2 regions of the Synechococcus sp. MU1617 genome follow, and region 1 is predicted to be linked to the other one. Evidence: predicted binding sites of a transcription regulator. Region 1 holds the regulator's gene; the other holds the start of a gene.
The links. The regulator HrcA, encoded in region 1, represses chaperone genes, less so after heat shock. The targets are predictions, from matches to a motif close to TTAGCACTCNNNNNNNNNGAGTGCTAA.
Positions count from the first base shown of each region.

Region 2: the regulator HrcA is predicted to act here: its motif matches at 2,390-2,416, upstream of groES (co-chaperone GroES).

Region 1 is NZ_VTLB01000002.1:34,928-40,329, reverse strand. Features, by position in the region: gene cysC (adenylyl-sulfate kinase) at 1-397, opposite strand, end outside; gene FZZ90_RS04105 (translation initiation factor) at 429-755, opposite strand; gene trpB (tryptophan synthase subunit beta) at 856-2,112, shown strand; gene hrcA (heat-inducible transcriptional repressor HrcA) at 2,123-3,097, opposite strand; gene FZZ90_RS04090 (rhodanese-like domain-containing protein) at 3,097-3,453, opposite strand; gene FZZ90_RS04085 (DUF3352 domain-containing protein) at 3,471-5,087, shown strand; gene sixA (phosphohistidine phosphatase SixA) at 5,065-5,402, shown strand, end outside.
Region 2 is NZ_VTLB01000003.1:129,591-134,992, forward strand. Features, by position in the region: gene FZZ90_RS07850 (30S ribosomal protein PSRP-3) at 1-137, shown strand, start outside; gene atpC (ATP synthase F1 subunit epsilon) at 301-711, opposite strand; gene atpD (F0F1 ATP synthase subunit beta) at 783-2,246, opposite strand; gene groES (co-chaperone GroES) at 2,469-2,780, shown strand; gene groL (chaperonin GroEL) at 2,859-4,490, shown strand; gene FZZ90_RS07875 (hypothetical protein) at 4,645-5,064, shown strand; gene FZZ90_RS07880 (hypothetical protein) at 5,321-5,402, opposite strand, start outside.

The sequences.
Region 1 (5,402 bases):
CCAGGCCGCGGGCCTTGTCTCGATCAGCACGGAAGGGGGACACAAAGGCGGTCAGCACGATTACGCCCGCATCCAGGAACAGCTTGGCCACTTCACCGATGCGGCGGATGTTCTCCTCACGGTCGGCATCGGAGAAGCCCAGGTCTTTGCAAAGGCCGTGGCGGATGTTGTCCCCATCCAGCACATAGGTGGCGAGTCCCCGCTCAAACAGTGCCGCGTTGACGGCATTGGCCAGGGTGCTCTTGCCGGAGCCGGACAGTCCGGTGAACCAAAGAATGGTGCTGCGGTGACCGCGCTGCTTCGAGCGCTCGTCGCGGCCCACGGAGGCCTCATGCCAGGCGATGTTGGTGGAGGCACCCTTGTTAGTGAGTTCTCCGTAGGTGGGGCTGGCGGTCATGGCCACGACATGAAGTGGCGGCCATTCTCCCTTAACCCCCAGCCCGTTTCGGCCGATATCCCTCCTTGCTGAGCAGCTCGAGCGTCAGATCCACCTGATCTCCTTGCAGTTCGATCACGCCGTCCTTGGCGGTGCCGCCACTGCCGATGCGTGTTTTGAGCTTCTTCAGCAGCGCCTTGAATCCCGCAGCATCCAGCTCTAGGCCACGGATCACCGTCACGGTTTTGCCACCTTTTCCACCGCGGGTGGGCTGCACCCGCACCATTTGCTGCGCCTTGGCTGTGGGCTCCGCCGCAGCCCCGCTCGGTCGCTGCAGGCTCTCGGCACTGCTGAATTCCTGCCAACCTCCCTTCGGCATCCATCCCCTCGCAACCGGGTTGCATTGTCGATGACCGCCCATGGGGCGCCCCATGGCGTGACCGCCTGATTACGCTGGCCCGACGCTCCGCCGTGGATCCGTGACCAGCACCCTCCCCAACGCCAGCACTCCGGATCCCTCAAGCCTGCAGCCAGCGGTGCGCCCCGGAGCCCACGGTCGCTTTGGACGTTTCGGCGGCCAGTACGTGCCCGAGACCCTGATGCCGGCGTTGGCGGAACTGGAGCAAGCCGCCGCCCAGGCCTGGAATGATCCCGCCTTCACTGCTGAGCTCAATCGCCTGCTCAAGAACTACGTCGGCCGGGCGACACCCTTGTATGAGGCCGAGCGTCTCACCGCCCATTACCGCCGCGCCGACGGTGGCCCCCGCATCTGGCTGAAGCGGGAAGACCTCAACCACACCGGTGCCCACAAGATCAACAATGCCCTGGGGCAGGCCCTGCTGGCGCTGCGCATGGGCAAGAAGAGGATCATTGCCGAAACCGGTGCGGGGCAGCATGGCGTTGCCACGGCCACGGTCTGTGCCCGCTTCGGTTTGGAGTGCGTGATCTATATGGGCGCGGAAGACATGCGCCGTCAGGCCCTCAATGTGTTCCGCATGCGCCTGCTGGGCGCCACGGTGCAACCGGTGACGGCCGGCACCGCCACCCTCAAGGACGCCACCAGTGAAGCCATCCGCGACTGGGTGACCAATGTTGAGTCCACCCACTACATCCTGGGATCCGTTGCGGGTCCGCACCCCTATCCGATGTTGGTGCGGGATTTCCATGCCGTGATCGGAGAAGAGTCCAAGCAGCAGTGTCAGGAGGCCTTCGGTCGGCTGCCCGACGTGCTGATGGCCTGCGTTGGCGGTGGCTCCAATGCCATGGGCCTGTTCCATCCCTTTGTTCAGGACACGTCTGTGCGTCTGATCGGTGTTGAGGCCGCTGGTGATGGTGTGGCCACCGGGCGCCATGCCGCGACGATCACCGAGGGTCGTGCCGGTGTTCTGCATGGCGCCATGAGCCTGCTGCTGCAGGACGGCGATGGTCAGGTGATGGAGGCCCACTCCATCAGTGCAGGTCTTGATTACCCCGGGGTGGGTCCGGAGCACAGCTACCTGCGGGAGATCGGGCGTGCTGAGTACGCCGCAGTCACCGATCAACAGGCCCTCGATGCTCTGCGGCTCGTGAGTGAGCTTGAGGGCATCATTCCGGCCCTGGAAACCGCCCATGCCTTCGCCTGGCTTGAGCAGCTTTGCCCCACCCTGGCCGATGGCACGGAAGTGGTGATCAACTGCTCCGGCCGCGGCGATAAGGACGTCAACACCGTGGCGGAGAAGCTGGGGGATCAGCTCTGACGTTCGGGCTTCAGGCCAGCAACAATTCGAGGTGGCGGGCCACCCGCTGCACCGCCGCCCGTGCCGTGGCATAGGCCATGCGCATAGGACCCACCAGGGCCACATGGCCCAGCCCCTCGTTGCAGCGATAGGGGGCCTGAACCACGGCACAGGCTTCCAGCGCTGGCTGCGGATGTTCGTCGCCGATCCATACCCGTGCGGATTCACCGCGGCTGATCAAGGTCCCAGGCTGGTCGTCGATCAGTTCCAGCAGCGGTCGAAGGCTGGACGTGCTTTCAAATTCCGGTTCGCTCACCAGCCTCGAGAGGCCATGCACCACCACCTGCGTGGAGTTGGTGGGCGTCGGTTGTTCAAGGGCGTTGCGCAGCACAGCGCCGCTGCTTTGCAGCTGCCTGGGCAGAGCCTCCCAGTTCAGGTCTCCCTGCTCGAGCTGTGCCGACGCCCAACGTTCCATCGCTGTGAGTTCGGTTTCAGCCCCGTGGGGCAGGCGCAGGTTCAGGTGGTTGGCCCGGCCATTGGCTTCCACCAGCATCACCAGCAGTCGATCACCGCTGGGCACCAGACGGATCGTCTCAAGTTGGCGGTTCTCCTGCTGCGGTTGGGTGATCAGGCTCATCAGGCCAGTGAAATCCGTCAGCCGCCGTGCCACATGCATCAGCAGGTCGTCCAAACCGGCCCAGCGAAGACTGAGTCCGGTGAGCTCCCGTTCCAGGTGTTGAACGGCGATGCCGGGTTCCGGCAGCAGCGCATCCACGTAGTGCCGGTATCCCATCGGGCTGGGAACGCGTCCGGCTGACGTGTGTGGTTGCTGCAGCAGTCCGCGGCGCTCAAGCGCCCCCATGGCGGAGCGAACGGTGGCGGAGCTGGCGGGGATGCCGAAGCGTTGCACCAGGGTGCGGCTGCCCACCGGCTCCATCGTGTCGACGTAATGGTGCACCGTCGCCTGAAGCACCTGTTCTTGCCGAAGGGACAGGGGCTTGCTCATCAGTAGCGGGGAACGCTGGGATCCACCTGAAGGCTCCAGGCATCAATGCCTCCTTCAAGGTTCCACACCTCAAGGCCCCAGGGTTGGTCCAGCAGCCACAGGCCGAAGTGGTAGCTGCGCACGCCGGCATGGCAGACCACCACGACGGCTTGATCGGGTTTGAGGTCGGCCTGGAGTGTTCCAAGCCATTCATTCGATTGGCTTAGGGGGCGGTGCAGCACCGCACCAGGGAAGGCAGCGATCGCAAGCTCAGCCTCCTCGCGCACATCCACCAGTTGCGGGGAAGGTCGCTCGCTTTGCAGCCATTGCTGCAGTTCAGAGGCTTGGATTGATTGTGGTTGTTGGGATTGGCCCATGGCGCCATTCTGCGGTGATGGACAAAGATGAGGCGACCCGAGACCGCCGGCCCATGAAGGCCCGCCCCTTCCTCAGCGCTGCCGGCGCTGTGCTGCTGTCGCTGCTTCTGCTGGCCGTTGGCCTGCTCTGGACTATGAACCGCCAGAGCCCCCTGCAGCTGGCAGAGCAGCCGTTGCATCTGCCTCGGGCGGCCCGATTTGTGCCCCGGGATGCTGATTTGTCCGTCCATTGGCTGGCCGATCCCGGACGGTTGCCGGCCTATGCCCAGGCCGTTGCCCCTGCGTCCCAACGCCGCGATGCCCGAGATGGTGCACGGCAGTGGCGCGAAGGCGTCTTTGCCTTGGCGGGTCTCCAGTTCGGCCTTGAGTTGGAGCCCTGGCTTGGTGAGGAGGTCAGCCTCACCCTCATCGATGGGGACACCAACGCCGGTTGGGTGTTGGCTTTAACCAGTCGGGATAACGACGGCGCCCGGCGCTTTCTGCAACGGTTCTGGCAGACCCGCAGCCTGGCGGGCACCGACCTCCAGATCAGCAGTTATCGCGGCATCGGTGTGATTAGCGGCCAGGGAGCGTTGGTGGGGCATGACCCCCAACCCCTGGCCACGGCCTTGATTGACGATGATCTGCTTCTCGTGGCCTCAGGCCGGGGCGTGCTGGAGCAGGCCCTCGATGTCTCGCAGCTCCCGGATCAGCATCAGCTGGGGGATCAACGCCTGCAGCGTCAGGTGGCTGAGCTCGGCGAGGGCGTGGCTCTGCTGACGGCATCGCCCCACGCCCTTGAGCATTGGTTGCAGCTGCCGGAGCTGGTGGCCCAACGGGACGACCTGAGCGGACTCGTGGCATCACTGCGGCCGGAGGGTTCAACCCTGGCGGTGGATGGGAGGCTGGGGTTCCAGCAAGCTCTTGGCACTGACCCCTGGCCTGGGCTCACGGATCTGACCGCGTCGGCCGGCGGCCATGCCCGCTGGCTGGCGCAGCTGCAGAGTCCAGCCCGTTTGTTGGATCCAAGCGAAAGCCATCCGTTGGCCCAATGGTTCGCTCCGGTGCTTGAGCAGCACTTGGCGGATCAGCCGGCGGCAGATGCTGTTGTTGAAGCCGATGACGGCCCTCTCCTCTGGCAGGACCAACCCGAGGGGTGGCTGCTGGCCACCCGCCCGCAAAACCCTGCCAGGGATGCGGTGGACGCCCGTTTGCAGGAGCAGGGCCTGACCCGTTCTGAGCTGGAGGGCGATGGCGAGGTGTTGAGCGTGTGGACGCGCCTGGTGCGCCAGCGGGGACGCCAGCCGGGGGTGGACGCTCAATTGGCCGTGGCTCAGGTTCGCTCGTCAGCGCTGAACTGGTGGGGGGAGTCCTTGATGGCTCTGGCGCAACGCCAGAACGGGCGTGCCCTCCAGCCTCGCTTGAACCAGTGGCAGGAGCTCACAGCGTCTTCCCAACCCGCGCAGGCCCTACTGCTGGCGGATGAGCCGGCCCGCGCACTGTTGGGGCAATGGCGGCCATGGGCCCTGCTGCAGGTCATGGCGGGGCGGCCCCTCCAAGACCAGGTCCGCGGCCTTGCGGTTGCCATTGACGTTGATCGTCAGGAGCAGGGCGCTACCGAGATTCCGTTGCATGCCCGGCTCGAGCTTGGCTGACCTGGTGCTGTTGCGGCATGGCATCGCCGAACCCCGCCAGGCGGGCCAGGACCATCCGGAACGCCCCTTGACCGCCGCCGGCCGTCAGCGAACCCAGCGGGTGATGGAGGCCCTGGTGCAACGGGGGCTGCGGTTGGATCGCTTGCTCTCGAGTCCGTACCTTCGGGCGTTGCAAACGTCGGAACTGGCTTTGGAGGCGGGGCTCGCTCCAGAGCTGGCGGTGGACGAACGCCTTCAACCTGGAGGAGGCCTTGAAACGTTGTTGACGCCGTGGGATGGATACCTCGGTCTGGTGGGCCATGAGCCGGACCTTGG
Region 2 (5,402 bases), on a different contig from region 1:
TCACCGACAACGAGCGGGTTGAAGTGCTCAACCAGGCCACAGAGGTGATCAACTACTGGCAGGAAGAGGGCAAAGGCAAGAGCCTCGACGAGGCCAAGGCCAAGTTCCCCGACGTCACCTTCTGCGGTACCGCCTGATTCCGCTCCGCTTTTTAGCTTGTCCACAGAAACCTGCCTTCGGGCAGGTTTTTTTGTGCCTGCCACCTAGCGCTCTGATTAAAGACCCAAAAACCACCATTAAAAAAGCCAGGGGAGGAAACCCCTGGCGCGTTGAATGTCATCCGTTGAACAGTTGGATGAATCAGTCGGCTGTTTTGCTGGCCTGAAGACGAGCGCGAGCTTCATTCAGCTGTTGCTGGGCTTTGAGCTTTTCCGGAGAAGCCGGTTGGCCTTCCATGCCAGCCACCACGGTGGCGGCTTTCTGGAAAGCGGTCTCGGCGGCAGCGCCATCGATGGCGCTGCCCAGTTCGGCCTTGTTCACCAGAACGGTGACTTCATCAGCATCCACTTCGGCGAAACCACCCATCAGGGCGATGGAGTTCCAAGCACCGTTGGCACGCACCCGAAGCACGCCAATGTCGATGGCGGTGAGCAGGGAGATGTGGCCAGGCAGGATTCCGAGTTGACCGGTGGTACTGGGCAGGATCACCTCGTCGGCGCTGCCATCAAAGACGTTCTGGTCTGTTGCCAGCACGCGGAGGGTGAGGGACATGAACCTTGGTTCGAAAAGAGAACGGACTGTCGAGAACGTGATCGGGGGTGTGATTCACACCCCCGCAGTGATCACTTGGTTTCGGCGGCGATCTTCTCGGCTTTGGCTTTCACTTCCTCGATGTTGCCCACTAGGTAGAAGGCGGCTTCGGGAAGGCTGTCCAGCTCACCGGCAAGGATCTGGTTGAAACCAGCGATGGTCTCCTCCAGCTTCACGTACTTGCCGGGCATGCCGGTGAAGATCTCGGCCACGAAGAAAGGCTGGGAGAGGAATTTCTCAACCTTGCGGGCACGATCCACGGTGCGACGGTCGTCTTCCGACAGTTCGTCGAGACCCAGAATCGCGATGATGTCCTGCAGTTCCTTGTAGCGCTGCAGGGTGGACTGCACGGCGCGAGCTGTGCGGTAGTGCTCGTCACCCACCACAGCTGGCTGCAGCATGGTGCTGGTGGAATCCAGAGGATCCACAGCGGGATAGATGCCCTTGGAGGCCAGGGCACGGTTCAGCACCGTGGTGGCGTCGAGGTGAGCAAAGGTGGTGGCCGGAGCGGGGTCGGTCAGGTCGTCAGCAGGAACGTAAACGGCCTGGATCGAGGTGATCGAACCTTCAACGGTCGAAGCAACGCGCTCCTGCAGTGCACCCACGTCGGTGCCGAGGGTGGGCTGGTAGCCCACAGCAGAAGGCATGCGGCCCAGCAGTGCAGAGACCTCGGAACCGGCCTGCACGAAGCGGAAGATGTTGTCAACAAACAGCAGCACGTCCTGCTTGTTCACGTCGCGGAAGTGCTCCGCCATGGTCAGAGCGGAGAGACCCACGCGCATACGAGCACCGGGGGGCTCGTTCATCTGGCCGTAGCAGAGGGCCACCTTCGACTTGGAAAGGTCGTCAGCGTTGATCACGCCGGATTCCTTGAATTCCTCGTAGAGGTCGTTGCCCTCACGGGTGCGTTCACCCACACCACCGAACACAGACACACCGCCGTGCTCCTTGGCGATGTTGTTGATCAGCTCCTGAATCAACACGGTCTTGCCCACACCGGCGCCGCCGAACAGTCCGACCTTGCCGCCCTGGCGATAGGGAGCCAGGAGGTCGATCACCTTGATGCCGGTCTCGAACACCTTGGGCTTTGTCTCAAGCTCAGTGATGTTGGGGGCATCCCGGTGGATGGGAGCGGTGGTTGTGGTGTTGACGGGGCCCTGCTCGTCGACGGGCTCACCCAAAACGTTGAAGATGCGGCCGAGGGTGCATTCGCCCACGGGCACGGAAATCGGTGCACCGGTGTCGACGGCTTCCATGCCGCGCACCAGACCGTCGGTGCCACTCATGGCAACGGCACGAACCCGGTGATCACCCAGAAGCTGTTGAACCTCAGCGGTCAGGGCGACGTCATCGCCTGCGGGGTTTTTCCCGACAATGCGCAGGGCGTTATAGATCTTGGGCAGTTTCCCGGCGGGAAATTCCACGTCCAGAACCGGGCCGATCACCTGACGGATCACACCCTTGGTGCCAGCAGATGCAGGAGCAGAAGCGACCATAGGAAGGAGAGTTGCGGGAACAGGCGCTACGCGCTCGGACCCATTCAGAGCGGCGCAACCTTACCACTGCTGTGGTTGCTCCCTATCGGTTCGGTCACCCGCACAGCTGGAGGTCTGGCCTGAGGGCTGGTCGGTTGAATACGTTGGCACTCATCGGCATCGAGTGCCAACTCGCGTCGATGCTTGGCGCATTGCGCCCTGTCCCTGCTCCTGCAAATACCCATGGCTGCTGTTTCTCTCAGCGTCTCGACCGTCAAACCCCTCGGCGATCGCGTGTTCGTCAAGGTCTCTGAATCCGAAGAGAAGACCGCCGGCGGCATCCTTCTGCCTGACACCGCCAAAGAAAAGCCCCAGGTGGGTGAAGTGGTTCAGGTGGGCCCCGGCAAGTGCAACGACGACGGAAGCCGTCAGGCTCCCGAAGTTGGTGTGGGCGACAAGGTCCTCTACAGCAAGTACGCCGGCACCGACATCAAGCTCGGCAGCGATGAATACGTACTGCTGTCCGAGAAGGACATCCTGGCTGTCGTCAACTGAGATCAGCCCCGCTGAAATTGCGGCTTGAGTCTCAACTCAGCCTTCCTTACCCATCCTCTTCATTAGGAAACGCCTTCCATGGCAAAGCGCATCATCTACAACGAGAACGCCCGTCGCGCTCTCGAAAAAGGCATTGACATCCTCTGTGAAGCCGTCGCCGTGACTCTGGGTCCCAAGGGTCGCAACGTGGTGTTGGAGAAGAAGTTCGGTGCACCTCAGATCATCAATGACGGTGTCACCATCGCCAAGGAGATCGAGCTCGAAGACCACATCGAGAACACCGGTGTTGCTCTGATCCGTCAGGCCGCCTCCAAAACCAACGACGCCGCCGGTGACGGCACCACCACCGCCACCGTTTTGGCCCATGCCATGGTCAAGGCGGGTCTGCGCAATGTGGCTGCCGGTGCCAATGCCATCACCCTGAAGAAGGGAATCGACAAGGCTTCCGATTTCCTGGTCAGCAAGATCAAGGAAATGGCCAAGCCCATCGCTGACAGCAACGCCATCGCCCAGGTCGGCACCATCTCTGCCGGCAACGACGAAGAAGTCGGCAAGATGATTGCCGATGCCATGGACAAAGTTGGCAAGGAAGGTGTGATTTCCCTCGAAGAGGGCAAGTCCATGGAGACCGAGCTCGAGGTCACCGAGGGCATGCGTTTCGACAAGGGCTACATCTCCCCTTATTTCGCGACTGACACCGAGCGGATGGAAGCCGTCCTCGACGAGCCCTACATCCTGCTCACCGACAAGAAGATCGGTCTCGTGCAGGATCTCGTGCCTGTGCTGGAGCAGATCGCCCGCACCGGCAAGCCTCTGCTGATCATTGCCGAGGACATCGAGAAGGAAGCCCTCGCCACCCTGGTGGTGAACCGTCTGCGTGGCGTGCTCAACGTGGCCGCTGTGAAGGCTCCTGGTTTTGGTGATCGCCGCAAGGCCATGTTGGAAGACATGGCTGTCCTGACCAACGGTCAGCTGATCACCGAGGACGCCGGTCTCAAGCTGGAGAACGCCAAGCTGGAGATGCTGGGCACCGCCCGCCGCATCACCATCAACAAGGACACCACCACCATCGTTGCCGAGGGCAACGAGGCGGCTGTCGGCGCCCGCTGCGAACAGATCAAGAAGCAGATGGACGAGACCGACTCCACCTACGACAAGGAGAAGCTGCAGGAGCGTCTGGCTAAACTGGCCGGTGGCGTCGCTGTGGTGAAAGTGGGTGCAGCCACCGAAACCGAGATGAAGGACAAGAAACTCCGTCTCGAAGATGCCATCAACGCCACCAAGGCAGCTGTTGAGGAAGGCATCGTTCCTGGTGGTGGCACCACCCTGGCTCACCTGGCTCCGGCTCTGGAGCAGTGGGCAGCCTCCAGCCTCTCCGGCGAGGAGCTGATCGGCGCCAACATCGTGGCTGCCGCTCTCACCGCTCCGCTGATGCGCATCGCTGAAAATGCAGGTGCCAACGGTGCTGTCGTGGCCGAGAACGTCAAGGCTCGCGCTGGTGCCGAAGGCTTCAACGCTGCTTCCGGCGAGTATGTCGACATGCTGGCTGCCGGCATCGTCGACCCCGCCAAGGTGACCCGCTCTGGTCTGCAAAATGCCGCGTCCATCGCTGGCATGGTGCTGACCACCGAGTGCATCGTGGCTGATCTTCCCGAGAAGAAGGAAGCAGCTCCTGCCGGTGGCATGGGCGGCGGCGACTTCGACTACTGATTGAAGTGCGGGCGGTCGAGCGACCACCCGATCTCTCGAATTCCAGTCATTTCAAGAGGTCCCGCAGGACCTCTTTTTTATGCCTGCATCTGTCTTGTGAAATCTAGATTTTGCAAGACATGCTGCTCGAGGTGGGCGGTGTCAGTTGCAGGCCATGAAGGTTGTGAGGTGCATCTCTGCACCGGCTAGCGTCTTGCTACGTATGGTTGTGTCGGGACAAATGCCCCAGCGCCCCGGTGCCTTTGCCGCCCAGTTTGCTCCTGAGACGCTGCAGCGTTTCAAGGACCTCTGCCGACAGCAAGACAAGGCCTACTCCAAGGTGTTGGAGCGTCTTGCACTGTTGTACGTCGAAACCAACGGTGCAGTTCTGGCCGATCGTTCTGCTCCAGTTGGTGCAGCCCCAGGCGTTCAGAAGCGTCAGGTGCAGGTGGAAACTTTGCAGAACAAACTGCTTGAAGACTTGCTGAAGAGGGTCGAGATTTTGGAAAAGAAGGACGTCAAAATGTTGTACGAGCTTGATCGGGTCTATAAAGAGTTGGCTTTTCTCAAATCAGGGTTACAAAGTCCTGGCTGACTTAATTTCTATCGCTTGATATCAAGTTCAATGGGGTTTGCCTGAATTGAGAAACGATTTCGTTATTCCTTTTGATAGGCTACGCTTTTCAGCAAAGGGGATAGAAGGTTTGTGTTAAAAGTAAGATGAAAAAGTGGTGTGAATTCTGGAGGCAAGAATGACTATAAGAAGTAAGTCCTTATTCCAATAGTGCTTGGTATTTGCTGCAGTTCTTTTGATACTGATCTATGAATTGTCTGAAGTTGGCTGTGTAGATTTAACTCTTTTGTGTTGCCTGTGTTGCGAGTAGGGCGGCGCATTTCGCGATTGAATTAATAACATCGCGAGGATTTGAAATT